2 regions of the Micromonospora sp. NPDC003197 genome follow, and region 1 is predicted to be linked to the other one. Evidence: predicted binding sites of a transcription regulator. Region 1 holds the regulator's gene; the other holds the start of a gene.

The links. Region 1 encodes HrcA, which represses chaperone genes, less so after heat shock. Its sites were predicted from a motif close to GGTTNGCACNCTCNNNNNGAGNGTGCNAACC; they were not measured.
Positions count from the first base shown of each region.
Region 2: a site for HrcA is predicted at 3,556-3,586, ahead of groES (co-chaperone GroES). Genes of this name have one in related genera too.

Region 1 is NZ_JBSFTE010000014.1:42,429-57,413, reverse strand. Features, by position in the region: gene ACWDV4_RS17420 (histidine triad nucleotide-binding protein) at 1-111, opposite strand, end outside; gene ACWDV4_RS17415 (16S rRNA (uracil(1498)-N(3))-methyltransferase) at 183-917, opposite strand; gene dnaJ (molecular chaperone DnaJ) at 924-2,057, opposite strand; gene hrcA (heat-inducible transcriptional repressor HrcA) at 2,145-3,170, opposite strand; gene ACWDV4_RS17400 (DUF4870 domain-containing protein) at 3,361-4,131, shown strand; gene hemW (radical SAM family heme chaperone HemW) at 4,217-5,440, opposite strand; gene ACWDV4_RS17390 (enoyl-CoA hydratase family protein) at 5,459-6,256, shown strand; gene ACWDV4_RS17385 (hypothetical protein) at 6,397-7,260, shown strand; gene ACWDV4_RS17380 (phytanoyl-CoA dioxygenase family protein) at 7,477-8,379, shown strand; gene ACWDV4_RS17375 (GlsB/YeaQ/YmgE family stress response membrane protein) at 8,511-8,798, opposite strand; gene ACWDV4_RS17370 (NUDIX hydrolase) at 8,902-9,459, opposite strand; gene lepA (translation elongation factor 4) at 9,456-11,342, opposite strand; gene ACWDV4_RS17360 (DUF4240 domain-containing protein) at 11,436-11,972, opposite strand; gene ACWDV4_RS17355 (phosphotransferase) at 12,060-13,046, shown strand; gene rpsT (30S ribosomal protein S20) at 13,194-13,460, shown strand; gene ACWDV4_RS17345 (hypothetical protein) at 13,577-14,365, opposite strand; gene holA (DNA polymerase III subunit delta) at 14,365-14,985, opposite strand, start outside.
Region 2 is NZ_JBSFTE010000032.1:46,514-61,498, reverse strand. Features, by position in the region: gene ACWDV4_RS26680 (Clp protease N-terminal domain-containing protein) at 1-591, shown strand, start outside; gene ACWDV4_RS26675 (asparaginase) at 605-1,615, shown strand; gene ybaK (Cys-tRNA(Pro) deacylase) at 1,636-2,115, opposite strand; gene ACWDV4_RS26665 (THUMP-like domain-containing protein) at 2,148-3,383, opposite strand; gene groES (co-chaperone GroES) at 3,720-4,034, shown strand; gene groL (chaperonin GroEL) at 4,105-5,751, shown strand; gene ACWDV4_RS26650 (WhiB family transcriptional regulator) at 5,906-6,301, opposite strand; gene ACWDV4_RS26645 (response regulator transcription factor) at 6,634-7,770, shown strand; gene ACWDV4_RS26640 (DUF5319 domain-containing protein) at 7,873-8,274, opposite strand; gene guaB (IMP dehydrogenase) at 8,615-10,171, shown strand; gene ACWDV4_RS26630 (GuaB3 family IMP dehydrogenase-related protein) at 10,203-11,321, shown strand; gene ACWDV4_RS26625 (hypothetical protein) at 11,432-12,289, shown strand; gene ACWDV4_RS26620 (DUF998 domain-containing protein) at 12,438-13,331, shown strand; gene ACWDV4_RS26615 (sensor histidine kinase) at 13,339-14,565, shown strand; gene ACWDV4_RS26610 (response regulator) at 14,562-14,985, shown strand, end outside.

The DNA of each region.
Region 1 (14,985 bases):
CGGGGCCTTCGGGTTGATGTCACGAAAGGCGAGGGTCGTGTCGGTCTCCCGGACCACGGTCGCCGGGATCTCGCCGTTGACGATGCGACAGAACAGGCAGTCGGTCTTCATCCGTCGCATGGTATGCCGGTACGCCGCCGGACACCCGGCAGGAACTCACCCCGTCGGCGCGGTAGGTAGCGTCACCATCGGCCGAGGCGGGCGGACAGTACGGCCAGCGCGGCAACCCCGGCGGTGGAGGTACGTAGCACCTGCGCGCCGAGTCGTACCGGCACCCCGCCGGCGGCTTCCAGCGCGGCCAGCTCGGTCGGCGCGATCCCGCCCTCGGGCCCGACGACCAGCACGATGTCACCGGTCGCCGGCAGCGGCACGGTGGACAACGGGGTCGTTGCCTCCTCGTGCAGGACCAGACCGATCCCCGCCGCGCCGATCCGGCGGGCCACGGTGCTCGTCGACTCGTCCGGAGTGCCGGCGACCACCGGTAGCCAGGCGCGGCGGGCCTGTTTGGCCGCCTCTCGGACGGTTGCCACCCACTTGTCCCGGGACCGAGCACCCCGCTCGCCCCGCCACTGGGTCACCGAGCGGGCCGCCGACCAGGGCACGATCTCGTCGACCCCGACCTCGGTCATCGCCTGTACGGCCAGTTCCCCCCGGTCGCCCTTGGCGATCCCCTGTACGACGACGAGCCGAGGGTCGGCGGCGGCCACGTACTCCCGGGTGGTGATGGTCAGGTCGAGGGTGCCCCGGCCGACGGCGGTGACCACGGCGGAGGCGATGCCCCCCTGCCCGTCGGCGAGCAGCAGCTGCTCACCGACTCGGAGCCGCTGCACCGTCGCGGCGTGGTGCCCCTCCGGGCCGGCGAGGGTCGCCGTGTCACCGGCCGGCAACGCCTCGACCAAAAACAGTGGTTCGCTCACCGGGGATCAGTTGTGGCCGTTGAAGGCGTCCCGCATCCGGGAGAAGAAGCCGCCCTGCTTGCTGAGCTCGGCGACCTCCTCGCCCCGGGTCTTGGCGAACTCGCGCAACATCCGCTCCTGATCGGCGTCGAGCTTGGTGGGCGTACGCACGTCGAGGTGTACGAACAGGTCGCCGCGCCCGGTGCCGCGCAGGTGGGGTACGCCCCGAGCGCGCAGCCGCAGGGTGCTGCCGGGCTGGGTGCCGGCCTTGACGTCGACCGTCTCCTCGCTGTCCAGCGTCTTGATGGTCAGCCGGGTGCCGAGCGCCGCCGCGGTCATCGGCACGGTCACCCGGCAGTGCAGGTCGTCGCCCTTGCGAGAGTAGACGTCGTGGGGACGCTCGTGGATCTCGACGTAGAGGTCACCAGCCGTGCCGCCGCCCGGCCCCACCTCCCCCTGCTGGGCCAACCGGATCCGCATGCCGTCCTCGACCCCGGCAGGGATCTTGACGGTCAGCGACCGGCGAGTACGGACGCGGCCGTCACCGGCACAGGTGGGGCAGGGGCTCGGGATGGTCGTGCCGTGGCCCTGGCACACCGTGCACGGCCGGGCCGAGACGACCTGGCCAAGGAAGGTGCGCTGCACCGACTGCACCTCACCCCGACCACCGCAGGCGTCGCAGGTGGCCAGGTGGGTGCCGGCCGCCGTACCCGCGCCGGAGCAGGTGGTGCAGAGGATGGCGGTGTCGACGGTGATGGGCGCCTCGACCCCGAAGGCCGTCTCGTGTAGGTCGAGTTCGAGCCGGATTATGGCGTCGGAACCGGGCCGGGTCCGGGGCCGGGGCCCACGGCTCGCACCGCCGGCCGCCCCGAAGAAGGCGTCCATGATGTCCTGGAACCCGACGAACGGGCCCGCTCCGCCGGGGCCGGCACCTCCGCCGCCCGGAGCCAGGGGGTCGCCCCCCAGGTCGACGATCTGCCGCTTCTGATCGTCGGAGAGAACCTCGTAGGCGGCGTTGATTTCCTTGAACTTCTCGTGCGCCTCCGGGTCCGGATTGACGTCCGGGTGGTATTGGCGCGCGAGCTTACGGTAGGCACGCTTGATCTCGTCGTCGGAGGCGTCCCGGTTGACGCCGAGAATCCCGTAGTAGTCCTTGGCCACTGCGTTCCGTGTCCTCATGTCTGTCTCGCGTTGCCGTCCGCCGGTCGTCCCAGGTCGGTCGGAGTCGGGGTCAATGCGATTCTGTGGTCAATTCTGGGCCAACAGGTCGCCAACGTAGCGTGCCACGGCCCGCACGGTGGCGATCGTGCCGGGGTAGTCCATCCGGGTCGGGCCGAGTACGCCCAGGCCACCCACGATGGTGCTGCCCGGACCGTACCCGGTGCTGACCACCGAGGTCGAGCGTAGATTGTCGATCTCGTTCTCGTCACCGATCCGCACCCGTAGCGTGCTGCTGGGCTCGGCCTCTCCGATCAGTTTGAGCAGCACGACCTCCTCCTCGAGGGCTTCGAGGATCGGGCGTAGGGAGCCCTGGAAGTCGAGCAGGCCACCTCGGGTGAGGTTGGCCGTACCGGCCAGCGCGATCCGCTCCTCGTGCCGCTCGACGAGCGTCTCCAACAGCACGGTGGAGAGAATGGTCATGCCGCCACGCAGGTGCGGCGCCACCTCCTCGACCAGGGCCTGGACCAGCGGTGGGGTGTCGGCCAACCGACTACCCACCAGTTTCTCGTTGACCAGTCGACGCAGGTCGGTGACGTCGTCAACCGGCATCGGGGCGGGCAACTCGACCAGACGCTGCTCGACCCGTCCGGTGTCGGCGATCATGACGACCATGAGCCGGGTCGTGGAGATCGGCACCAGTTCCAGGTGCCGGACCGACGAGCGCGCCAGGCTCGGGTACTGCACGACGGCGACCTGACGGGTCAGCTGGGCGAGCAGCCGAACCGTACGGTGCACCACGTCGTCCAGATCGACCGCGCCTACCAGGAATCGTTCGATCGCCCGACGTTCGGCCGGGGTGAGCGGTTTGACCCGGGACAGCCGGTCGACGAACAGCCGGTAGCCCCGGTCGGTAGGCACCCGGCCGGCACTGGTGTGCGGCTGCCGGATGTAGCCCTCCTCCTCCAACACCGCCATGTCGTTACGTACGGTGGCTGGGGAGACCCCGAGCTGATGCCGCTCGACGAGTGCCTTGCTGCCGACCGGCTCCTGGGTCACGACGTAGTCCTCGACGATCGCCCGAAGTACGTCGAGCTTGCGGTCATCGAGACCCATCTGCACCTCCTGCCGGCTACGCCTCGTCGGCCGCCGATCCGGCGGCTTGGCACTCGACTCTAGCGAGTGCCAGTCTACGACCAAGTCCCACCGCCTCGCGATGATCACTTAGTGCTTTCTGGCCAGTTGTTCGAAAAACAGTCTGGTACCGGTCTAGTGGCCCTTGTAGCCGCCCCTTAGCGTGAGTTTCATGACAGAACCACCTCGCCCGTCCGACGGGAGCAACTCCGGAGCCCTGCCTCCGGACCCGACCGCGTCCCCCACTTCCCCCGCGTCCTACTCGATGCCGGGCGAGGCTCCCTCCCCCGGATCCACGCCACCGTCATTCGAGCCGCCGTCATCCGCACCGCCGTCGTTCGGAGCACCGTCATCCGCACCGCCGTCATCCGCGCCACCGTCGTCCGGAGCACCCGGGTACGGAGCCCCAACTGAACCGTCGCCGTACGCGTCGCCGTACCAGTCACCTGGCGACATCCCGCCGTCGGCGGACTACCCCGCTGGCGGATATCCCCCGCCCCAGGGCGGATACCCACCCCCTGCTGGCGGCTACCCGCCCCCCGGAGGCGGCTATCCGCCCGCGGGCGGTTACCCACCGCACGGCAGCCCGTACGGTGCGGCGGCTCCGGCTGGCTACGCCAACAGTGACGAGAAGACCTGGGCGCTGATCGCGCACTTCGGCGGCATCCTCGTGGGCTTCATCGCCCCGCTCGTGGCGATGCTGGCCAAGGGGAACGAGTCGCCGACCGTGCGGGCACACGCGGTCGAGGCGCTGAACTTCCAGATCACCTGGGGCATCGCCAACGTCGTCGCGGTCATCATCGCGGCCTGCAGCTTTGGCATCCTGTTCTTCCTGCCACTGATCACCTGGCTCATCTTGATCATTTTTTCGATCCTCGGCGGTGTCAAGGCCAACGAGGGCGTGCTGTACCACTACCCGATGAGCATCCGGATGGTGAAGTAGCTCCGAGACCGGCCGCGCCGGGCAGTCGACGAATCCCGTGTCGGCGGCCCGGGCACGGCCTGCCCCCGGGCGCAGGCCGGACCGGTCAGGGCAGCAGGTCGCGAACGACCGCGTCGGCGAGGAGCCGCCCGCGCAGGGTGAGCACCGCACGGCCGGCGGCGTACGCCGGTTCCTGGAGCAGCCCGTCGGCCATCGCCCGGCTCGCGGCGGCCCGGCCAGCGTCGTCGAGGGTGTCCAACGGCAGCCCGGTGGCCAGGCGCAGCCGCAGCATCACGTCCTCCATCCGCTGATCCGCCAGGGTCAGCGTCTCCCGCCCGTGTCCCGGGGACCTCCCCTCGGCGAGCCGAGCGGCGTACGTCGTCGGATGTTTGACATTCCACCAGCGCACCCCGCCGACGTGGCTGTGCGCCCCAGGGCCGAGCCCCCACCAGTCAGCGCCGGTCCAGTAGAGCAGGTTGTGTCGGCACTGGGCAGCCGGCGTACGGGCCCAGTTGGACACCTCGTACCAGGAGAAGCCGGCGGCGGTCAGCGCGGCCTCGGCGGCCAGGTAGCGGTCCGCGGCCACGTCGTCGCTCGGGTACGGCAACTCGCCCCGACGCATCCGGGCGGCCAGCCGGGTGCCGTCCTCCACGATCAGGGCGTACGCGCTGACGTGGTCGACCCCGGCGGCGGTCGCCTCGGCCAACGAGGCGGCGAAGTCCTCGGCGCTCTCCCCCGGCGTGCCGTAGATCAGGTCCAGGTTGACGTGGTCGAACCCGGCCTCGCGGGCCTCCGCGACGGCGGCCGTGGCCCGGCCGGCGGTGTGCCGGCGGTCGAGTACCGCGAGCACCCCGGCGGCGGCCGACTGCATGCCCAGCGAGATCCGGGTGTAGCCGGCCGCCCGCAGCGCCTTGAGTGACTCCGGAGTCACCGATTCGGGGTTGGCCTCGGTGGTCACCTCGACGTCGCCGGCCAGGCCCCAGGTGCGGTCGATGCCGTCCAGGATGCGGGCGAGGTCGTCGGCGGGCAGCAGGGTGGGGGTGCCACCCCCGACGAAGACGGTGTCCACCCGGGGCGGCGGCTGATCGGCCAGCACTCGACGGGCCAGGGCCAACTCGGCCAGGACCGTGTCGGCGTACCCGTCTCGACTGGCCCCGCCGCCCAACTCACTGGCGGTGTAGGTGTTGAAGTCGCAGTAGCCACACCGGCTGGCGCAGAACGGGACATGGACATAGACCCCGAAACCACGCGCGCCGACCTGGGCGAGCGCGGTGGACGGCAGCATCCCGTCGCCGGGTACGGGTTCACCTTCTGGGAGCACAGCGGGCATGCCACTAGTGTGCGCCGCATGACCGCAGAGCTGACCACTGAGCCCGACCCACTGGTCCGGGTATCGACCGCGCATGGCGTGACCACGCTCACGCTGGACAGCCCGCGCAACCGCAACGCGCTCTCCACCACGCTGATGACCCAACTGCTCGCCGCGCTGGCCACGGCCGTCGCGGACGACACCGTCCGTACGGTGGTGCTCTCCCACACCGGGCCGGTGTTCTGCTCCGGCGCCGATCTGAAGGAGACCGCGGCGGCGTTCGACAGCGGCACCGTTCCGGCCGCCATGCTCGGCGACGTACTGACCGCCATCTGGGAGTGCCCGAAGCCGGTGGTGGCCCGGGTGGCCGGCCCGGCCCGGGCCGGCGGCCTGGGGCTGATCGCGGCGGCCGACATCGCGGTCTGTGCCACCGAGGCGACCTTCGCCTTCACCGAGGTGCGCATCGGGGTGATCCCGGCGGTCATCTCGGCCACCGTGCTGCCCCGGCTGCACCCACGCGCCGCTGCCGAGCTGTACCTGACCGGTGAGGTCTTCGACGGCCGGCGGGCCGAACGGATCGGGCTGGTGACGGTCGCGACGCCGGCCGAAGAGTTGGACGCGACCGTGGCCGCCTACTGCGCCGCGCTGGTCCGGGGAGCACCGGGGGCGCTGGCCGGCGCGAAGGAGCTGCTGCGTCGCCCCACCCCCACCGACTTCCAGACCGACGTGGCCGACCTGACCGACCGGTCCACCCGATTCTTCCGCTCGGCGGAGGGACGGGAAGGAATTCTCGCCCTCCGTGAGAAACGGCCCGCCCGCTGGGTACCAAAGACCTAAGTGGACACAGCAGCGGGCCGGTTTGCCCACCGACAGTTCCGCGCCGACCAGCCGATCGGTGCGGACGGTACGACCAGGTGCTCGGCAACCCGGTCGGTGGCGGCTGGACGCACGTACGATTGCACGCAGTCGAGCAGGGGGTGCCGGTGCGAATTCGGGCAGTGGTGATTGGGGCCGTAGTGCTCGTGCTGATCGTCGGGATTGGCGCATATGTCAGCCTCGGCCCACTCCGGCACCAACTTCCACTACCGTCCCTGATCCAGCGTTGCACGGTGCAGGCTGATGGTCGGGTCCACCTCAACCCGGAACAGATGGCCAACGCGGCCACGATCGCGGCGATCGGGATTCGCCGCAAGATGCCGGAGCAGGCGGTCGTGGTGGCACTCGCCACCGCGTTCCAGGAGTCCGGGTTGGAAAACCTGGCCGGCGGCGACCGGGATTCGATCGGGCTCTTCCAACAGCGTCCGAGCCAGGGCTGGGGTACACCCGAGCAGATCGGTGACCCCCGCTACGCGGCGACCCGCTTCTACACCGCGCTGAAGAAGGTGAAGGGCTGGGAGCGGATGCGGGTCACCGACGCCGCCCAGGCGGTACAGCGCTCGGCCTTCCCCGAGGCGTACGAGAAGTGGGCCGACGAGTCGGCAGTGCTCGCCCGGGCCCTGGTGGGCAACGCGACCGGCGCGGTGAACTGCGTCGTCGGACGGGAGCCGGCGATGCGGGGCAGCGCGGCAGCGGCCGCGCTGGTCGACGGCCTACGGCTGGACTGGGGCCAACTGAAGACGACCACCCCGACCGACCTCATCGGTCTGACGGTGGCAGCCGCCGATGCCCAGGCCGGGTGGCGTTACGCGCACTGGCTGGTCGCCCACGCGGGTGACCACGGCGTGAAGCGGGTGCGCTTCGGTGATCTGCAATGGACGGCGGAGAAGGGGGTCTGGTCCCAGGTAGACGACGGCACCCCCAGCGCCAAGCTGGTTGTCGTCGAGGTGTTCGCCGACCTGTAGCACCCCCTGTTACGAGGCTTTGTCGCTGTTACGACGGGCCGGTCGCACCCTACGGATTCTCACTTTCCGCTACGACACTGTCCCCCTTCGTACCCGGCTGCCCGACTCGATGTCGACTGACCGGAACGCCTGTCTTCGTAGTCGACTGCAAGGAGTTAACATCGGCAGGTTGTGTGGGCCTAGCAACGGGCTCCACCTATGGGGAGGTTGGACACGGTGTTCGATTACGGTGGCCGGACCGGGTACGAACCGATCAGTGATACTGACCGCAAGGAGTTTCACGAGCAGGGCTTCCTGCTTCTGCGCAACGTCCTGACCGAGGACCACCGCGCGGCCCTGGAGGCGGCGGTCGACCGCGTCTACGCGGAGGAGCTGGCGGCTGGTCGTACCACCAAGGACGGCACCCTGCACCTGCTGGGCTTCCTGGAGCGCGACGAACTCTTCGGCGAGCTGCTCACCCATCCGATCGCGTTCCCCTACATGTGGGGGCTGGCCGGATGGAACATCTACACGCACCACAACCACCTGGACGTGACCCCGCCGGCGGCCGAGCCGGAGAAGCCGTACTGGGGTTGGCACCAGGATGGGTACCGGCAGAACTCCGACCCGGAGACGATGGACCCCAACCTGCCGCGTCCGATGTTCTCGCTGAAGGTGGCCTACGTCCTCTCCGACCTCTCGGAGACCGGGCGGGGTGCCACGAAGGTGATTCCGGGCAGCCACCTGTGGAACTCGCTGGACCGGCCGGACGACCTCACCGTGCACAACCCGGACCCGGAGGGCACGGTCGAGATCACGGCCAACCCGGGTGACGCGTTCATCTTCGACCGTCGGCAGTGGCACTCCCGGTCGACGAACCTGTCGACCGTCACCCGCAAGATGCTCTTCGTCGGCTACACCTACCGGTGGATCCGCCCGCTCGATGAACTGCACATCGACAAGGACGGCGAGTGGTGGGCCAACCGCAACCCGGTGCAGCGCCAGCTCTGCGGTGAGGGTACGCACACCGCGAACTACTGGGGCATCAACTGGGACGGCTACATCGACAACGAGATCCCGCTCCGCAAGGAACTCAAGGAACGCGATCTGCTCGATCGCAACATTCCCTGGCTCCGCTGACATTCGCCTTCCGCGGACACGCGTATGCGGGATCTTTTCGCCCATCGGTTCCGGGTTGACGAAAAGATCCCGCAACAACGGCGGGACGCCGGATCAATCGATCCGGCGTCCCGATCAGCGTCACTGTCGAATCAGTAACGACTCACGCTGCGCCGTCCACCGACACCCGCCACCAGGGCCACGGCCAGGGCGGCCAGGACTACCTGGACGAGCAGTTCGGTCCAGTCGATGCCAGCGGTCTGGGTGGCGATACCCATGGCCCGCGCCAGCACCGTACCGAGTAGTGCCGCGCCGACACCGATGAGCATATGCAGCCACATCGGCATGTTCTGCCGGCCCGGAACGATCAGGCGACCAATCGCGCCAACGATCAGCCCGACGATGAGTGCGGTAATGATACCGAGAACGGTGAGTTCCACGACGGTCCTCCTCCGGGGGTGTGCCTCGCTGTTGGTGACGATTAAGTTCCCGACCCCCGTAAATCTCAAACCGGGTCAATAACAGCGAGATACCGGATCGTGATCAGTCGCCGAATCGACGGGCGGTGTCCCGGACCGCCTGATCCATCGTGGAGAAGGCCAGCGGGGGCGGCTCCGCGAGCTGGAACCACTTCATGTCGGACGACTCGCTGGGGTTCAACCTGATCTCCCCGGTGGCGATCCTCGCCAGGAAGAACACATCGAGTACGGGCAGCGTCTCGCCCTGGAAGTCGTAGCCGCCAAGGTACATGCCGACGAGGTCACCCAGCTCGACCTCGACACCCAACTCCTCCCGGGCCTCCCGGACCGCCGCGTCGGATGGGTGCTCCCAGCCGTCGCAGAAGCCGCCGGGAAGTTCCCAGCGCCCCGCCTGCGGCTGCGCTGTCCGCTTCAATGCCAGGAACCGCAGGTCACCCGGATGGCCGTCGAGCACGATCACGCCCCCGGTGGGGCGGGCGTTGAGGAACAACTGGTAGCCGCAGGCGGCACAGCTGGTCGGCGGGGTGGCCGACAGCTGTGCCGCACAGCGGGGGCAGAACGATGCGGTGGGCCCGTACGCCCGCGGGGCCACTGCCGCAGGCCCGTACGCCCCCGGGATCACTTCTTTCCGCCGCCCTTGCCGCCGGCGTCGCCGGAGTCGGAGGTGGAGAGCGCGGCGATGAAGGCCTCCTGGGGGACCTCGACCCGGCCCACCATCTTCATCCGCTTCTTGCCTTCCTTCTGCTTCTCCAACAGCTTGCGCTTCCGGGTGATGTCACCGCCGTAGCACTTGGCCAGCACGTCCTTGCGGATCGCCCGGATGGTCTCCCGGGCGATCACCCGGTTGCCGATCGCCGCCTGGATCGGCACCTCGAACTGCTGGCGCGGGATCAACGTACGAAGCTTGGCGGCGATCGTGACGCCGTAGTTGTATGCCTTGTCCTTGTGCACGATGGCGCTGAACGCGTCCACCGGCTCGCCGTGCAGCAGGATGTCCACCTTGACCAGGTCGGACGACTGCTCGTCGGTGGGCTCGTAGTCCAGCGACGCATAGCCCTTGGTGCGGCTCTTGAGCTGGTCGAAGAAGTCGAAGATGATTTCGGCCAGGGGCAGCGTGTAGCGCAGCTCGACCCGGTCGGCGGAGAGGTAGTCCATTCCCTGCAACGAGCCCCGACGGCCCTGGCACAGCTCCATCACCGCGCCGACGTAGTCGTTGGGGGTCAGCACCGTGGCCCGGACGACCGGCTCGTAGACCTCGGCCACCTTGCCGGTCGGGTACTCGCTGGGGTTGGTGACGACGATCTCGTTGCCGTCCTCCAGGATGGCCCGGTAGACCACGTTCGGCGCGGTGGAGATGAGGTCCAGCCCGAACTCGCGCTCCAGCCGTTCCCGGATGATCTCCAGGTGGAGCAGACCGAGGAAGCCGCACCGGAAGCCGAAGCCGAGCGCGCCTGAGGTCTCCGGCTCGTAGCTGAGCGCGGCGTCGTTGAGCTTGAGCTTGTCGAGCGCCTCCCGCAGGTCCGGGTAGTCGGAGCCGTCGATCGGGTAGAGCCCGGAGTAGACCATCGGCTTCGGGTCCTTGTAGCCGCCCAGCGCCTCACTGGCCGGCCGGGCGTTGATGGTGACCGTGTCACCGACCCGGGACTGCCGGACGTCCTTCACACCGGTGATGAGGTAGCCGACCTCGCCGACACCGAGCGCCCCGGCCTTCTCCATCTCCGGGGAGATGACGCCGATCTCCAGCAGTTCGTGCACCGCGCCGGTGGACATCATCTTGATCTTGTCGCGCGCCTCGATCCGCCCGTCGATGACCCGGACGTAGGTGACCACGCCCCGGTAGACGTCATACACGGAGTCGAAGATCATCGCGCGGGCCGGGGCCGAAGCATCCCCGACCGGCGGCTTGAACTGCCGCACGATCTCGTCGAGCAGGTACGGCACGCCGTCGCCGGTCTTGCCGGAGACCCGAATGCAGTCACTCGGCTCGCAGCCGATCAGGTGCGCCAACTCCTCGGCGTACTTGTCCGGCTGCGCCGCCGGCAGGTCGATCTTGTTGAGCACCGGAATGACGTGCAGGTCGTTCTCCAGCGCCAGGTAGAGGTTGGCCAGCGTCTGGGCCTCGATCCCCTGCGCCGCGTCGACCAGCAGCACCGCCCCCTCGCAGGCGGCCAGTGAACGGGACACCTCGTAGGTGAAGTCCACGTGCCCCGGGGTGTCGATCATGTTCAGGACGGCATGTTCGCCCTGCTGGGCGCCCTCCCGTACGGTCCACGGCATGCGGACCGCCTGACTCTTGATCGTGATACCGCGCTCGCGCTCGATGTCCATCCGGTCGAGATACTGCGCACGCATCTGCCGGGGATCGACCACACCGGTGAGCTGCAACATCCGGTCGGCCAGGGTCGACTTACCGTGGTCGATGTGGGCGATGATGCAGAAGTTCCGGATGCGGCCAGGGTCGGTGGCACCAGGAGCGTTCGCGCCGGGGTCGAGCGTCGGGGGCACAGCGGTCCGTTCTGATCGACTGAGGAGGACGGGTAACGGCCGGCAGGGCACCGGCTGCCTCTATGCTCCCACGCCGGCGGGAGCAAGGTCGGATCACTCCTGGGGCGGTTCCAGGAACAGTGCCGCCAACCGGGGTAACCGCCGTTGCATCTCGTCCTCGTCATCGAAGTCCCAGAACTCGCCAATCTCCGGGTACGCCGCCTGATCCGGGTCCGCCGGCAGGTCGGTGGCGGTCGCGGTGCGGTAGGCCCGCTGGGCGACGCCGAGCATCTCCTCGGCCTCGAACTCCTCACCGGTCATCGCCGCCTGGCGGATCGGCGGCAACTCGGCCAGCGAGTCGGGCTCGGCCACCGCCTTGGCGAAGGTTGCCCGGCCCTGCGTCATCAGCCAGCCGCGAAAGTACTCGAACCCGTCGTCGGAGCAGCCGCCGTTGATCAGGTACGCCGCAGCCCACAGGTCCGCTCGGTAGGAGGCCGCCAGCACCTTACGCACATGGCGGGCGAACCCCACGATGTCGGCGACATCCCGGGCAGCCAGCAGTTCCGTCGCCCGCGCCGCGATCGCCCCGACGTTCCCGTCGGCGCCGGTCCGGGCCTGGTCGATCAAGCTCCAGAAGTCGTCCGTCCGCATAACGGGGCAGTCTGACAGACGACCAGCGGTGGAGACGCGCCGCGCTCTGCGGATGCCGCCGGTGTCCCCGGCGGGCAGGATGGGGAGATGTCCGCGCTCCCGCTACCGGCCGTGCCGTACGACCAGACCGCGATCCGCCCCGACTGGACCGACCTGCCACCGGATCTGCGCGCGCGCATCGAGGGCCGGTTGGGCACCCCGGTCACCGGTGCCCGTACCGCCGGGGGTGGCTTCACCCGGGGCTTCGCCGCCGTACTCGACACCGCCGCCGGGGAGCCGGTCTTCGTCAAGGCCGCAACCCTGGCTGGCCAGCCAGACCTCTGCCACTGGTACGCCCGGGAGGCCGCCGTCACCGCCACCCTGCCGTCCGGGCTTCGGGTGCCCCGCCCTCGCTGGACGCTCACCACGGCCGATCACTTCGTCATCTGCCTCGACGCCGTCGACGGCGGTCGAATGCCCACGCTGCCCTGGGTGCCCGCCGAGTTGGAGGCCACCCTCACGGCGTACGCGGCGGTGGCAGACGCGCTCCGGGAGCCCCCCGCCGAGTTGGTCGCGCTCGGCCTGTCCGGGCTGGCCGGGGTCGCCTACACCGACCTGTCCTGGTGGCGGGAGATCGCCGCCGGCCGGGAACCGGTGCCCGCCGTACCGGCCGGCACCCTGGACCGACTGCCGGAGCTGGTACGCCTGGAGGCGCTGCTGCCCGGATACGCCGCGACCGACACGGTCATCCACAACGATCTGCGGCTGGACAACGTACTCCTCGATCGGGCCGGGGAAGCCTGGTTCTGCGACTGGAACTGGGTGTGTTTCGGGCCCGCCTGGTTCGACCTGGCGGGTCTGCTCGTCACCGTGTACGCGAGTGGCCTGGACGCCGACCGGATCTTCGCCACGCATCCCGCCACCGCCGACGCGCCATCCGACGCCCTGGATGCCACGCTCGCAGCAATGTCCGGATACTGGTTGTGCCGGGCAGCGTCCGGGCCGACCGGGGCGTCCCCACACGTACGCACACACGAACAGTGGAGCGGGGAGATGGCGCTGGCCTGGTTGGCACATCGCCTCGGCTGGCGCTGAACCCGCCGAGCAAGCCGGCATGCCGTTGACCGTGCTTTTGGCCTGGCCTCGGTGACCTGGTAACCTGACTCTTCGCGTAGTGGTGACGCCTTGTTGTCGCCTGCGCGTCAACTAGACCAACCCGAGCTACCAAGACGAGGCTGTCGCGTGGCGAACATCAAGTCCCAGATCAAGCGCAACCGGCAGAACGAAAAGCGCCGGCTGCGTAACAAGTCGGTCAAGTCGTCGCTGAAGACTGCCGTCCGCAAGTTCAACGAGGCCGCCGAGGCTGGCGAGGCCGAGAAGGCCGTTGAACTGATGCGCGATGCCTCGCGCAAGCTGGACCAGGCCGTCAGCAAGGGCGTGATCCACAGCAACCAGGCAGCGAACCGCAAGTCAGCGATCGCCAAGCGCCTGCAGTCGCTCTCCGCCTGAGGGTTCGACTCAAGACTTCGACGGGCACCCACCGAGTTGTACGACTGACTCGGGAGGTGCCCGTCATGCTGTCCTGACCGCTGCCAAGTGGTGCCGTTCACCGCTGTGCGGCCGGCCTATTCGTAGCGGTGTTCGGCCGATTGGTGGGCCAGCCGGTGCCGAAAATCGGGCTGCTCCCACCGCCCGGCCCACTGTCGGATCGGCCGCAGTTTCTCCCGTACCCGGGGCAGCCGGTCGGCCGTGTTCCAGATCAGCGCAGCCCGATGCCAGCTCAGCCCGCCCCGTACCAAATCACTTCGGTCCCCTGCTGCCCCTCGGGCCCCCTTCCGCAACCGGTCGGACACCACGGGTGACACGGCGACGTCGGTGAGGTCGACGGTCCGGCTGCCGACCGGGCCCGATCCGGCGGGACGAAGGTCGGGCGACGGCTGGAAAACAGTCCGACCGGGCACGGCAGCCCGACCGACCACCGGCGTGATCTCCCGGCGGAACCGGTCCTGCTCGGTTTCCGGCACCCGGGCTGCCGCCCGGGCTATCGCCGCCACCGCCGCATCATTGACCTTCACCATCAGGGCGACCACGGCGGGCAGGGCCAGCACGCCCCACCAGCTCACCAACTCGGCCAGACCGAGCAGCACACCAAGGAAGATGGCCCCCTCGAAGTAGGCGAACCGCAGCAGCCCACCCGGGCGGACGTGCCGCAGGCCGAGCACCCGGCAGTACAGCGGACGATACCGGGCGGGATCGGTGGCCTTGCCTACTGTTCGCCGTCCGGGAATCGACACCACCCGCTGCGGCGTCTGCTGCCTCCGCCGCATCGCCTGCAGCCTGTTCGGCGCCGTCCGCTGCACCGGTCGCCGGTCGAGCGAGATCTCGGCCCACCCGGTCGACCTGCCCGAGGTCATCAGCTGCTGCCTCCCTGCCGGGCCGCGGCGAGGGCGAAGACCGCCCGCTCGAGCGCGTACCCCCGATCGTCAGCGCCCCCCTTGACCGCAGCGTTGCACTCGGCGGCAGCCTGCATCGCGTCGACCAGCCCCTCGGGGGTCCAGCCCCGCCCCTGCCGCTGAGCGCGCTCGATCTTCCACGCCGGCATGCCGAGGCTGCTCGCCAACTGATAGGCGCTGCCCCGCCCAGCTGACGCCACCCGAGCGACGGTACGTACCCCGTCGGCGATGGCATCGGCGATTGGCACCGGGTCGACCCCCACGTGCAGCGCCCACCGCAACGCCTCCAGGGCACCGGGTACATCCCCAACCATGGCCGCGTCGGCGACCGTGAAGCCGCTCACCTCGGCCCGGCCCCGGTAGTAACGGGCGACCGTGTCCGCTCCGATCCGACCGTCGGTGTCGGCCATCAGCTGCGCACAGGCGGACGCCAGCTCACGCAGGTCGTTACCGACGGCACCGAGCAGCGCCTCGGCGGCGTCCTCGGTGCACTTACCCCCGGCTCGCCGGATCTCCTCGCGGACGAAACCGACCCGGTCCCGGTGTCCCTTGAGCTTGCCAGCGGGGACCACCATCGCCCC
Region 2 (14,985 bases), on a different contig from region 1:
AAATCGGCGGCTACCGACCAGCCTGCGGCAGCGGCGACAACGTCGGCGGCCACCGAGCAACTCGCGGCAGCGGCGATGCTGGCGGCCACCGATCAACTCGCGACCCGGTTCAGCGGCCCAGCGGCCAACGCGTTGGAGTTGACCGTCACCGAAGCGATCGCCCTTGGGCACAACTATGTCGGCTGCGAGCACCTGTTGCTCGGCCTGCTCGCCGAGCCCGACGGGACCGCCGGCCAGATTCTGCGCGCGCGAGGTGTGGAGCCGCGACTGACCCGGCGCGCCATCGCGGCGTGGCTGGCCGGCTACGTCCACCTGCGTACCCAGAGCCAGCCGGGTGACCCGGCGGCAGGCACCTACCCGTCGGGAACACAGACGGCGGGAACACAGACGGCGGGAACACAGACGGCGGGAACACAGACGGCGGGAACACAGACGGCGGGAGCGGACCCGGCCAAGGTCATCGGTGCTGTCGTACGCCAGGAGTTGCAGCCTCTCGTCCAGCGCATCGAACGGATCGAGGCGCTCGTCGGCGTGCCCTCGGACCAGAACGGGGTGGCCCCGGACCAGAACGGCGTGGCCCCGGACCAGTGAGGAGGTCGATGCGATGAAACGCGTGTTGTTGCTGGCGACCGGAGACACGATCGCGCACTCGTACGACCCCAATCGCCCCGGCGTCGCTTCCGGAGCCGAACTGCTCCAGCAGCTAGGCCCCGGACCATGGCGTTTCGACGCCGCACCTGAACTCCGTCATGACCCGTCGAGAGTGGAGGTGGTAGCCGAGGACGTGCTGGCCGAGCCCAGCTGGGACATCTCGCCCGGGACGATGTTGGGGCTGGCCCGGCGGGCCCGTACCGCCATTCTGGTCGAGGGGTTCGACGGCGTGGTGGTCACTCACGGCACCGACACCCTGGAGGAGAGCGCGTTCCTCGCCGACCTGCTGGCGGGGGAGGCAGCGGTCCGGGGCGCGATTGTCTTCACCGGTGCGATGCGCAGTCTGGATGCCCCGGGCACGGATGGCCCGGGCAATCTGGCGTCGGCTATCCGGGCCGCCGCCGATCCGGTACTGCGTGGGGTTGGCGTGGTCGCCTGCCTCGACGACGAACTGCACGCCGCCCGCTGGGTGACCAAGGTGGACGCCACCGGTCCGGCCGCGTTCACCTCGACCCCCGAGCCTCCGGTCGGTCGCATGGTGGCTGGGCGGGCCGACCTGTCCGCCGTACCGCCGCCTCGACCACCCCGGGCCAGCGGCGAGCCGGAGACCGACGTCGCCCTGCTCAAGACCTATCCGGGAATGCCACCGGAGGTGCTGTACGCGGTCGTGGACGCCGGTGCGCGAGGCATCGTGCTGGAGGGCACCGGGGAGTCGAACGTCCCGGTCGAGTTGTTCACCCCGATCGACGAACTGACCGGGTGGAACGTTCCCGTAGTGATCGCGTCTCGGTGCCGTACCAGCGGCGTCGCCCTCGACGACCTGCCACTCGCCACTGGGCTGGCCGGCAAGGTGGGCGCGATCGGGGCCCGCGGGCTCTCCCCGGTCAAGGCCCGCTTGGCCCTGATGGTCGCCCTCGGCTCCGGCGGTGTGCCTGCCGTCCGGAACTGGTTCGACCAGCTCTGAACAACGCTGGGTCGCGTTGGTCAGTGGGTGGCGATGGGGGCGGTGGTCGCGCTGGTCAGCCGGACCAGGTCTGCCGGCGCGAGCTGGAGTTGCAGCCCGCGTCGGCCGGCCGAGACGTACACCGTGGGGAACCCCTCGGCGGACGAGTCGACCACGGTGGGCAACCGACGGCGTTGTCCCAGCGGGCTGATCCCGCCGCGGACGTAGCCGGTGGCGCGCTCGGCAACCGTACGGTCGGCCAGCATCGCGCGCTTGCCCCCCACCGAGGCGGCCAGCGCCTTCAGGTCCAACTCGCCGGTCACCGGGACGACCGCCACCGTCAGCGCCCCATCCACCTCGGTCACCAGCGACTTGAAGACCCGCTCCGGCGGTACGCCGAGCGCCGCCGCCACCTCCGCGCCGTAGTGCGGGGCGTCCGGTGGTACGTCGTACGGGTGGGTGCTGTGTGGGACCTTCTGCTTCGTCAGCAACGCCGTTGCCGGCGTCCCCTGCCCTGCCATGCTCGGACCCTATCCCGGTGCCCGTCGGCCACCTACGGAATTGTGGGCGCGACGGGGTGGCCCAGCAGTACGGTCGGTGCTTCAGCGACCCGGGTCAGCACGATGGTGGCCGGGGCGGACCCGGACAACCGGAGATCCCGGCGTAGCTGCTCCGGCTCCAGCGCCGAGCCGCGTTTGAGGATCTCCAGCCGGCCGACACCACGTTCACGCAGTAGCGCACGGAGTCGCTTGAGCGAGAACGGCAACACGTCGGTGATCTCCAGGCAGCGCGCGTACGGAGTCACCACTGGCTCGTCGGCGTAGACGTAGGCGATGCTCGGGTCGGCCAGCCGCCCCGACACCGTCTCGGCGAACTCGGCCACCAGGTGGGCGCGGACCACCGCTGAATCCGGGTCGTACAGGTAGCGGCCAACCGGGCCGACCGGGGCGTCGTCGGTGCCGGTGCCGGTGAGCTGATAGGAAGGGGCCCTTCCTCTACCAAAAGCGATAAGAAGGGGCCCTTCCTTACCGCTTAGCAGGGTGGCGCGGCGGGGCGTGGTGGCGAGTGGGCCGCACCAGAGGGCGGCCTCCACCAGGTCGCCGTCGACGCTGACCCATTCGGCCTCGGCACCGGACGGGATCAGGGCGTGCTCGAAGCCGGGGGCGACCTTGAGCACCGTACGGGGGACCCGCTCGATCAGGGCGGTGATGAAGTCCCACGGTGGGGAGTACGCGTTCGGGTCGAAGATCCGGCGTCCGGTGCCGGCCCGGCGTCGGGCCGGATCGCAGAACACCGCGTCGACCCGGTCGACGTCGAATCCGGTGGCGTCGCCGCATTCCACGGTGAACCGGTCGGCCACCCCGGCCGCCTCGGCGTTGGCGGCGGCCATGGCGGCGGTGACCGGGTCGGCTTCCACGCCGTACACCCGGATGCCGGCTCGGGCGGCGGCGAGTGCGTCGGCGCCGAGCCCACAGCCGAGGTCGGCGAGGGTCGTGACGCCAGCGGCCCGTAGTCGTTCCGCCCGCCGGCCGGCGACCACCGTGCGGGTGGCCTGTTCCAGTCCGGCCCGGGTGAAGAACATTCCGGCGGCGATCGGGCCGAACTTGGCGGCTGCCCGGCGGCGCAGCTCGGCCTGGGTGAGTGCGCTGGCGGCGAGGTCGGCGGGGATGCCGGCCGAGCGCAGGGCGCTGGCGGCGGTGAGCGGGTCGCCGCCGGCCAGTTCGGCCGCCGCGGTCAGGGCACGCTCCCCGTCGGGGGTACGCAGCGCGGCTAGTTGGTCGAGGTCCACGCCTGCGATTGTGGCGGGCGGCACGGGGTGGACCGGCGGCGCACCCGCCGGGGACGATCAGGGCAGGTCACGGTGTGCTCGATCTTGGCCGCTGACGGGTGAATGGGTGCGACTCGCCGCCCGGAGAGTTGGCACTCTCCTTGACGGAGTGCCAGCCGCCGGCCTAACCTGCCGTTAGCACTCTCGAACCGAGGGTGCCAGCTTCGGACCCTGGTCCGGGGCTGAAACGCCAGGCGGACCGGCACCCGCGACGACGGACCCGCCCGGTGGCATGAGGCAGATTGCGCCGTCCGGCTCATACGGTCGGCGCATAGAAACCAAGTACCCCAGGAGGGTATGCCCGTGACTACCGCGACCAAGGTTGCGATCAAGCCGCTTGAGGACCGGATCCTGGTCCAGGCGAATGAGGCTGAGACGACCACGGCGTCGGGCATCGTGATCCCCGACACCGCGAAGGAGAAGCCGCAGGAGGGCACCGTCCTCGCTGTCGGCCCGGGCCGCGTCGACGACAACGGCAACCGGATCCCGGTTGACGTGAAGGTCGGCGACAAGGTCATCTACTCGAAGTACGGCGGCACCGAGGTCAAGTACGCCGGCGAGGAGTACCTGGTGCTCTCCGCCCGCGACGTCCTCGCGGTCATCGAGAAGTAATCAACTGATCAGTGACGATGCCCCGGACCGGCTCGCCGGGCCGGGGCATCGACTGTTTGAAGGGATATTCATGGCGAAGATCCTGAGCTTCTCGGACGACGCCCGGCACCTGCTCGAACACGGTGTCAACACGCTCGCCGACACGGTCAAGGTCACCCTCGGCCCGCGCGGGCGCAACGTCGTACTGGACAAGAAGTTCGGCGCCCCCACGATCACCAACGACGGCGTGACCATCGCCAAGGAGATCGAGCTCAGCAACCCGTACGAGAACCTTGGCGCGCAGTTGGTCAAGGAGGTGGCGACGAAGACCAACGACGTCGCCGGCGACGGGACCACCACCGCCACCGTGCTCGCCCAGGCCATGGTCCGCGAGGGCCTGCGCAACGTGACGGCCGGTGCCAACCCGACCAGCCTCAAGCGGGGCATCGACGCGGCGGCCGCGAAGGTCTCCGCAGCGCTGCTCGACAAGGCCGCCAAGGTGGGCAAGCGCGAGTCGATCGCCCAGGTGGCGACGGTCTCGGCGCAGGACGCCACCATCGGCGACCTGATCGCCGAGGCGATGGAGCGGGTCGGCCGCGACGGTGTGATCACCGTCGAGGAAGGCTCCACCCTGGCCACCGAACTGGACGTCACCGAGGGCCTCCAGTTCGACAAGGGCTTCATCTCGCCGCACTTCGTGACCGACAGCGAGGCCCAGGAGGCGGTGCTCGACGAGCCGTACATCCTGATCACCACGCAGAAGATCTCCTCCATCGAGGAGCTGCTGCCGCTGCTGGAGAAGGTGCTCAAGACCAGCAAGCCGCTGCTCATCGTGGCGGAGGACGTCGAGGGTCAGGCGCTGTCCACGCTGACGGTCAACTCGATCCGCAAGACCATCAAGGTCTGCGCGGTGAAGGCTCCCGGCTTCGGTGACCGGCGCAAGGCGATGCTCCAGGACATGGCGATCCTCACCGGCGGTGAGCTGATCGCTCCCGAGTTGGGCTACAAGCTCGACGCGGTCACCCTGGAGATGCTCGGCAGCGCCCGGCGCATCGTGGTCGACAAGGACAACACCACGGTCATCGACGGTCGGGGTAAGCGGGCCGAGGTGGCCGACCGGGTCGGTCAGATCCGCAAGGAGATCGAGGCTTCGGACTCCGAGTGGGACCGGGAGAAGCTGGCCGAGCGGCTGGCGAAGCTCTCTGGTGGCATCGCGGTCATCAAGGCCGGTGCGGCGACCGAGGTCGAGATGAAGGAGCGCAAGCACCGCATCGAGGACGCCATCGCCGCGACCAAGGCCGCAGTCGAGGAGGGTACGGTGCCCGGCGGTGGCGCCGCACTCGCACAGATCGCCTCGGTGCTCGACGACGGTCTCGGGCTCACCGGTGACGAGAAGGTCGGCGTGTCGATCGTCCGCAAGGCACTGGTCGAGCCGTTGCGCTGGATCGCTCAGAACGCCGGGCACGACGGCTACGTGGTGGTGCAGAAGGTTTCCTCCAGCCCCTGGGGCAAGGGCCTCAACGCCGCCACCGGCGAGTACGTCAAGCTGGCCAAGGCCGGCATCGTCGACCCGGTGAAGGTGACCCGCAACGCGGTCGTCAACGCCGCGTCGATCGCCGGGCTGCTGCTCACCACCGAGAGCCTGGTCGTGGAGAAGCCGGAGAAGCCGGTCGCTGCGGCGGCGGGTGGTCACGGTCACGGCCACGGCCACGGGCACCAGCACGGCCCGGGTTTCTGACCCGAGGTACGGGCTTCTGACCCGAGGTATGGGCTTCTGACCCGAGGTACGAGCAAGACCGGATCCGCGTGATCAGGAACTGGCTCCGGCGCGCCGCTGGCGTGTCCGGAGCCTTCTGATTACGCGGATCCGTCGGTCGTGGGTATGCGGTGTGTCAGGCGGAGCGCTCCTGCAGCTGCCGCTGTATCGGGATCGTGGCCTTGTGCGGCCTGCCCAATCGAGCCTCCAACCGGGCGGTGTCCACCCGGCTGCGCCGCCGGTCGGCGAGATCCTCCCAGCCCATGGCGAGTAGCCGGAGCCGCTCCGATTCGCTGAACCCGCCCCAGACGCCGTACGGCTCTCGCACGGCGAGCGCGTGCGCAGCACATTCGGCGCGTACCGGGCAGGTCACACAGACCGCCTTTGCGGTTGTCTCCCGACGATTGCGGGAGGCACCCCGCTCGCCGTCCGGGTGGAAGAACTGGGCGCTGTCCCGGCCCCGACAGGCACCGAGCCGCTGCCATTCCCACAGGTCAACGATGGGTCCGGGCAGTCTGCGTACGTCCGACATCAGCACCTTCCTTCGACGGTGAGTGTGGGACCCCGGCTGCCCGAGGTCGGGGCTGGCCTTCCCGATACCCAGTACGCCGCCGGCTCACACGTCCGGGTCAAGAACCCCGCTGCCAGGGTTAGGAAGGGGCCCTTCCTATCGCTTTCTGCCTAGGAAGGGCCCCTTCCTAACGCCTCAGAGCACACCGGCCGGCAAAACGGGGCATTATCTGGCGAAACAGCTGGAAAGCGGTCGGGCATGCGCAAACGTCGAAAATATTGCCGTTCATCGCGCGGAAACTCGTGATGATCAAAGCCTGCCGTGGTCTCCTCCTTTGAGGAGAGGAGAGCACCGTGCGTACAGTTCTCGTCTGCGTCCGGACACCGCTCGCGGCGCAGAATGTCGCTTCCGCCGCCGCCCGGCTCGGGCTAGCCGCCGCCGTCCGTACCGCAGTGTCCGATCCCGAGGTGATGCTGCGGCTCGCCGAGCGACCACCCGACGTGGTCTTGGCCGACACCGCGATCACCCGGCCGGACAGTGTGGGGTTCACCCGTCGGGTCCTGGCCCGAGCTCCCGGAGCGGCGATTCTGCTGTTCGGCGCGGAAGAGCCAGGGGTAGCCTCGGCCGCCATCGCCGCCGGAGCCCGGGGCCTGATCCAGGGCGGGGACCATGACCTGGTCAGTGTGGTGGCCAAGGCCATCATGCTGCTCGCCGCGCGAGGGCGGGCCATCCGGGGGGCCGGCCAGGACGGGGCCGCGCTGCCCACCGTCACCGGTACGGCGATGCCGGGTGAACGCGCCAACCCGGCGGCCCGGATGCGCGCTACCGGCCAGCATCCGGATGCCGGCCAGCGGCCCGGTACCGAACCGCGGCCGGGTGCCGTCGCCTGGGTGGCGGCCCGGCCAGGGGCGCTCGGTTCGGAGACCGGCACCACGGCGCAGGCGACGTCACGGGGCGGCACCATGCCACCCGTTGGCGCCGATCCCGCGACCCACCTGGCGGGACGGACAGGCCCGCCGGTAGGGGCGGGAACTGGGCCGGCGGGAGCGGGAACCGGGCCGGCGGGCAAGGCCGCTGGTGGTCCACCGGGGGTGCCCGGAGTCGTACCGGTCCAGCGGGGTGACGACCCGGGGGGTGACGGCGAACACCCAGCGGAGGGGGCACCGTCATCGACCGGGACGGCGGAACCACCAGCCGGCGCTGCCGATGGCCGGTCGGGAGCCGTTCGTTCCGGGGAGACCGCCGCTACCGGTGATGCCGGCCGGTCCGAGCCGGGTACGCCCGTCGCGCGGCATCTGGTGCTGACCGAGCGCGAGATGCAGGTGTTGCTGGGGATGGCCGATGGTAAGAGCAACGCGGAGATTGGCCGGGAGCTCTACGTCTCGGAGGACACCGTGAAGACGCACGCCCGTCGGCTGTTCCGCAAGCTGGGGGCCCGGGATCGCGCACACGCGGTGGCGGCGGGCTTCCGGGCCGGGCTGGTCGCCTGATCGGGGCGGCTTCCCAGACGCCAGGTCGGGCGCCAGGTCGTCTGATCGGGGCGGCTTCCCGGGCGCCAGCGCAGTGGGGTTTCGGATCAGCCGGGTTTCGGATCAGCCCTCGCTGTCGTCGGTTCCCTCAGCCAGGGTGTCGTGTACGCCGTCGGCGTAACCGCGCGCGTACTCCCAGCTCACATAGTGGTCCGGGTCTGGATCGTAGGCTGGCTCATGCACTCGGGGGCGGCCCGAGTCGAGTAGATGCCGGAGATTGCCCCGCAGCAGATCCCAGTCGAAGTAGTGTGGCTCTCGGCAGTCCTCGCACTCGATCACCAGTCCGCGGATGCCGGACGGACCCAGCAGCGCCTGGTAGACCTCCAGGTCGGCGAGGTCCTCCAGTACGTCCTGTCGCTCGCTCTCGGTCAGTGGTTCGAGCGGGGCGTCGCCTACGGCGTCGTCAAGGCCTGCTGACGGATCGGCAGGGTCGCCGTTGAACGGATCGATCGGCTCGTCGTGCACCCCCCCACCGTAGTGGTAACCCTGGCTGGTGCGCGTACCCGTCGGTCGGACGCTTGCGGCGTCGCGGCCGGCTGCCGTCGGTCGAAGGCTCGTGGCGTCGGGTCGGCTCCGCCGGTCGGACGCTCGCGGTCGGCTGCCGTCGGTTGTCCATGGCGTCGGTTGTCCATGGCGTCGGTTGTCCATGGCGTCGGGTACGGTCCGCTGGCCGGCGGGGCCTTGCCGCCCGCCGAGGCGTCCCAGCTCACTGGGTACGATGAACCATCGCGTCGCCCGCTCCGACCGGGCGATGATCCACTACGGCACGTGACGCCGTCGTTCCGACCAGCTCAGGGGAGAAATCGTGGAGAATCTGCCGACCAACGATCTTCCGGCGGGTCTGGTCGACACCGATGCATCCGCCGCCGACCTGGCTGCGGCGCAACCCCTGTCGGTGCCGCTCGGCCTTACCTTCGACGACGTACTGCTTCAGCCGGGCGAGTCGGACATCGTGCCGAGCAAGGTCAACACGATCACCCGGCTGACCCGCAACGTCACACTCAGCCTTCCACTGCTGTCCAGCGCCATGGACACGGTGACCGAGGCCCGGATGGCGATCGCCATGGCCCGCCAGGGCGGCATCGGTGTGCTCCACCGCAACCTCTCGGTCGAGGACCAGGCGATGCAGGTTGACCTGGTCAAGCGTTCCGAGTCCGGGATGATCACTAACCCGGTCACCTGTAGCCCGGACGACACCCTGCGCGATGTGGACGCGCTCTGTGGTCGATACCGCATCTCCGGGGTGCCGGTGGTCGACGCTGACGGCGCCCTGGTGGGCATCGTCACCAACCGGGACATGCGGTTCGTCTCCGACGGGGACACCCCGGTCCGGGAGATCATGACCAAGATGCCGCTGATCACCGCGCGGGAAGGGGTCTCCAAGGCGGAGGCGCTCACCCTGCTGCGGCAGCACAAGGTCGAGAAGCTGCCCCTGGTCGACGCCGCCGGCCGGCTCCGTGGCCTGATCACCGTCAAGGACTTCACCAAGAGCGAGCAGTTCCCGGACGCGACCAAGGACGCCGCCGGCCGGCTGCGGGTTGCCGCCGCGATCGGTGTGGGTGACGACGCCTACAAGCGGGCTCGGACGCTGATCGACGCCGGGGTGGACGTGCTGATCGTCGACACCGCCCACGGCCACCAGCGCGCGGTGCTGGACATGGTCCGCACCCTGAAGAAGGACGCCACGATCGACATCGTGGGCGGCAACATCGCCACCTACGCCGGGGCGAAGGCGCTGGTCGATGCGGGTGCCGACGGGGTCAAGGTCGGTGTCGGACCGGGTGCCATCTGCACCACCCGGGTGGTCGCCGGGGTGGGCGTACCGCAGATCACCGCGATCATGGAAGCTGCCCGGGCCTGCCGGCCGGCCGGCGTGCCGGTCATCGCCGACGGCGGCATCCAGTACTCGGGCGACATCGCCAAGGCGATGGTGGCCGGCGCCGACTCGGTGATGCTGGGCAGTCTGCTCGCCGGCTGCGAGGAGAGCCCCGGTGAGCTGATCTTCATCAACGGCAAGCAGTTCAAGGCGTACCGGGGGATGGGCTCGCTGGGCGCGATGCAGTCGCGGGGCCAGGCCCGGTCGTACTCCAAGGACCGCTACTTCCAGCAGGACGTGACCAGCGACGAGAAGCTGGTCCCCGAGGGCGTGGAGGGCCAGGTGCCCTACCGGGGCCCGCTGTCCCGGGTGGCCCACCAGCTGGTCGGCGGGTTGCGGCTAGCCATGGGGTACGCCGGCGCGGAGAGCATTCCCGAGCTGCACCGACGCGGTCAGCTCATCCGGATCACCGCGGCCGGGCTCAAGGAGAGCCACCCGCACGACATCCAGATGACCGTCGAGGCGCCCAACTACCACACCCGCTGAACCAGTGACCCCCTCACACCTGGAGTGACTCATGCGTGACGTGGTAGAGATCGGGCTGGGGAAAACCGCGCAACGCGGCTACCACCTGGACGACATCGCCATCGTGCCGAGCCGCCGGACCCGGGACGTGGACGACGTCTCCACCGCCTGGCAGCTCGACGCGTACCCCTTCGGGATCCCCTGCGTCGGGCATCCCTCCGACGCGACGATGAGCCCGGCCTCGGCCGTACGGCTGGGTCAGCTCGGCGGGCTCGGGGTGCTCAACGTCGAGGGTCTCTGGACCCGCTACGAAGACCCGACCAAGATCCTGGAGGAGCTGGCGGCGCTGCCCGACGAGGCCCCGGCCACCCGCCGGTTGCAGGAGGTCTACGCCGAGCCGATCCGACCCGAGCTGATCACCGAGCGGGTACGCCAGCTCCGCGAGGGCGGCGGCACGGTCGCCGTACGGGTCTCCCCGCAGCACACCCTCGCGCTCGCCCCGGTGATCCTCGACGCCGGGGTCGACATCCTGGTGATCCAGGGCACGATCGTCTCCGCCGAGCACGTCTCCACCACCGACGAGCCGCTCAACCTCAAGGAGTTCATCGCCGACCTGGACCTGCCGGTCATCGTCGGCGGGTGCACCGACTACAAGACGGCGCTGCACCTGATGCGTACCGGCGCGGCTGGCGTGATCGTCGGCCTCGGCGGCGACGAGTGGTCCACCACCGAGTCGGTGCTCGGCATCCGGGTGCCGATGGCCACCGCCATCGCCGATGCGGCGGCGGCCCGGCGTGACTACCTCGACGAGACCGGTGGCCGCTACGTGCACCTGATCGCCGACGGCGACCTGCGTACCTCGGGCGACATCGCCAAAGCGCTCGGCTGTGGTGCCGACGCGGTGATGCTCGGCGAGCCGCTGTCGCTCTGCGACGAGGCCCCGGCCGGCGGATCCTGGTGGCACCCGGCGGCCAGCCACCCGAAGCTGCCCCGGGGTGCCTTCGGCACCGCCGACCAGCCGCTCGGGTCGATGGAGAAGCTACTCTACGGCCCGGCCGACGAGCCGGACGGCCAGCTCAACCTCTTCGGCGGGCTACGCCGGGCGATGGCCAAGTGTGGCTACCGCGACCTGAAGGAGTTCCAGAAGGTGGGGCTCGTCCTCGACCGCTGACGTCCGTCCGTTCCCGGCCGGCTGCCCGTCGTTCGCGTCAGCGAGAGCGGGTCGCCGGCCGTCCGATTCTTTCAAGACTCAACAGACGGATCCGCCTAGCGTTGGGTGTCATGCCCATCGACATCGCTGCTGCCGAACGGTTCATCCACGACACCGCCCGCCTGTTGGACCGGCATCGACTCGCGGTGCTTCGCCACGGTGCCCCGGTGGAACCGGTGCTCACGGCACTGCGTGCCTATCAGAACCCGGACCACGGCTTCGGTCATGCCCTGGAACCCGACGTCCGGGATCCCGCGAGCCAGCCGACTGCCACTTTGCACGCGCTTGAGGTGCTCGCCGAGGTCGGTGCGTTGGACGACCCGATGGTGGTCCAGGCAGCGGACTGGGCCGCCCACAATGCCCGCGCGGACGGAGCCCTGCCCTTCGTCCTGCCCACGGCGGCCCACCATCCGCACGCACCCTGGATGACACCGAACCCGGACGGTTCGTTCATCACGTTCGGGGTCGTGTCCATCCTGATCCGAGCCGGCGTCCGGACCTCCTGGCTCGATGTCGCGAGGTCCTGGTGCTGGTCCCGGATCGATCGCCCGGACCAGCTCGACGCCTACTGGATCAAGTTCGCTCTCGACTTCCTCGACCACGAACCGGACGAGGACCGTGCCCGTGCGGCAATCGCGTCGCTCCAGCCCAAGATCGGGAGTGACGGCACCATTCCCGTACCTGGTGGTACCGAGGACGAGCGCCTCACCGCGCTTGTGCTTTCCCCACGGCCGCATCTGCGCAGCCGGACCCTCTTTGCGCCGGAGCAGATCGACGCGGAGTTGGACCGGCTGGAGGCCGACCAACTGGCGGATGGCGGGTGGATGTTCGACTGGCTCGACTGGTCCCCGGGGCAGCGCGTGGAGTGGCGGGGCAGTGTCACGCTGCGCGCCCTCGCCACCCTCACGGCACACGGACGCGCCAGATGATCACATGGTGTCGGTGTCGGTGTCGCGGGTACGCCATCCGGTGCGCCGGTACGACGTTCGGTGTACCCGCAACTGACTGTTTCCGGACGACGTAGCGGGGGTGGCGGCACACATAGCGTTCCCTCATCGATAGCGATGAGGAGGAAGAATGACTTCCGTACCAACCAGTTCGGTCCGCGTACCGGCATCCGCTCCCATTGAGCCGGCGACGGCGACGGCGACGGCGACAGCGACAGCGACGGCGACAGCGGGGGCGACGGCGAAGGCGGACAACCGGTCCAGGTGGCTGTCCTGGGGACTGGTGGCGACCCTCGGTGTCGCGGGTGGGGCGATGGCGGCGGCGGATGTGCTCAACCCCCAGTACAGCCCGCTCAGCGAGGTGGCCAGCCGGTATGTCAACGGAACCGCCGGCTGGTTGATCACGGTGGCCCTGCTCAGCATCGGTACGGCCTCGGCCGTGCTCGCGGGCTGGTTCGGCCGGCTTCCCGGACTGGGGCGGGCCGGCCGGGCCGGACGCTGGGCATTGGCGCTCTGGGCGGTTGGGGTCTTCGTCGCCGGGGTGTTCCCGGCCGACCCGCCCGGCCAGTGGAGCCGGCCGTCGACGTCGGATTTGGTGCACGGCATGGCGGCCTGGCTGTCGTTCGCGGCGTTCCCGGTGGCCGCCGCATTGCTGACTCGGGCGCTGACTCGGGCCTTCACCCGAGCAGAACCAGCATCAGCCGAGGACGTGAGCCGTAGCCGTCTCCGGTCGGGCCTGGTCGGACTCATGATCGCCTCGGTCGTGACCACGGTCGGATTCGCGGTGTTCCTGGTCGACGTTATGGGCGGTCGGTCGTTGGGGTTCGGCGGCGTACCGACCTTCGTTGGGCTCGTCGAACGGCTCGTGATCGTGGCGAATCTGGCCTGGCTGGCCCTCGCCGCAGTGGCGCTGCGTGCGGCAATGCCGTCCGGCACCGCAGTGGCGCTGCGTGCGGCAACGCCGACCACATTCGGTCAGCCGGCTGACCTTCGGTCGCGGGACGGCGCCGATGCCCGGGCATGATCGACCGGTGAGTAAATCGGATGCCCTGCTCAGCATGCCTACCGAGGCGGTGCCGGCCGGATCCCGTACCCGGGCGATCTGGATCGATGTGGCGCTGGCCGGGCTGACCTCGATCGGGGTGCTGGCCGGCACGGTCCTCCTCGATGGAGAGGTCGACCACGCCGGCACGGTACCGGTGGCGGCCTGGCTCGGTCTGCTGTTGCTGCTCCGTCGCCGGTGGCCGGTGCCGGTGTTGCTGGCCAGTGTGCTGGTGGTGATCGCCTTCCGGGGTGCGGGGTTGACCGAGGTGGGCTGGGTGTGGCCGGCATCCGCGGCATTCTTCACAGTCGCGGCCGGTGACCGGCAGGCCCGGCACGGTTTGGCCTGGGCGGCCGGGGTTGGGCTGGTCGCGTTGTGGTTCGCCGCCACCTGGCACGGCCCGGGTGCCGGCGGTGACCCGCGACTCGCGTTGGCTCTGGTCGGTGCGGAGACGTTGTGGCTGGCCGTGGTCCTGGCCGCAGCTGCCGCGTACCGCAACTGGCACCGGTGGCAGGCCGAGTTGGCCGCCGGGCTACGTCGGCTGGAGTACGAACGGGAACTGGAGTCGAGCCGCCGGAGCGCGGAGGAACGCCTTGAGATCGCCCGGGAGCTGCACGACGTGGTCGCACACACGCTGACCGTGGTGGGTGTGCAGTTGCACGTGGTGGCCGAGGCGCTGGACGATTCACCCGCCGAGGCGCAGGCCGCACTGCGTACGGCGCAGGAGGTGCGTACCAAGGCGGTCGCCGACCTCCGTTCGCTCATCGGGATCCTGCGTGACCCCGACCCGACCCTGCAGAACGAGGCTGGGCCCGTCCGAGTGCCACAGATCGACCTGGCCGGACTCGACGACCTGATGGTCCGTACCCGGGCCAGTGGGTTGGACATCGCCCTCGACGTAGCTGGCGATCCGGCGGCGGTTCCGGCCCCGATCGCGTTGGCCGCCTACCGGATCGTGCAGGAGTCGTTGACGAACACGGTCAAGCACGCCAACGCCAACCGGTCGATGGTGCGGCTGCATTGCACGAGTGACGTGGTGGAGGTGGAGGTCACCGACAACGGTGCCACGGCGGAGCCGAAGGTGGGCTCCGGGCATGGCATCAGCGGCATGCGGGAGCGGGTCGCCGCGCTGGGCGGGACGTTCACCGCTGGGCCGGCGGCCGGAGGCGGCTACGCGGTACGCGCCACGATCCCTGTGCCAATCTTTCGATCATGACGATCAAGGTGCTACTCGCCGACGACCAGGTGCTGGTCCGGGCCGGGTTCCGGAGTCTGCTGCGGCGGGACCGGGACATCGAGGTCGTCGGCGAGGCAGGGACCGGCGACGAGGCGGTCCGGACGGTCCGGGCGAACCGGCCGGACGTGGTGCTCATGGACATCCGGATGCCCGGCATGGACGGCCTGCTGGCCACCGAACGGATCGTGGCTGATCCGGCGTTGGCCGGCTGCCGGGTCATCATCCTGACCACCTTCGAGACCGACGAGTACGTCTTCGCCGCCCTGCGGGCCGGGGCCAGTGGGTTCCTCACCAAGGAGATCGAGCCGGAGGAGTTGCGGCGCGCGGTCAAGGCCGTTGCCGCCGGGGACGCACTGCTCTCACCCGGCGTCACCCGCCGGGTGATCGAACAGTTCGCGC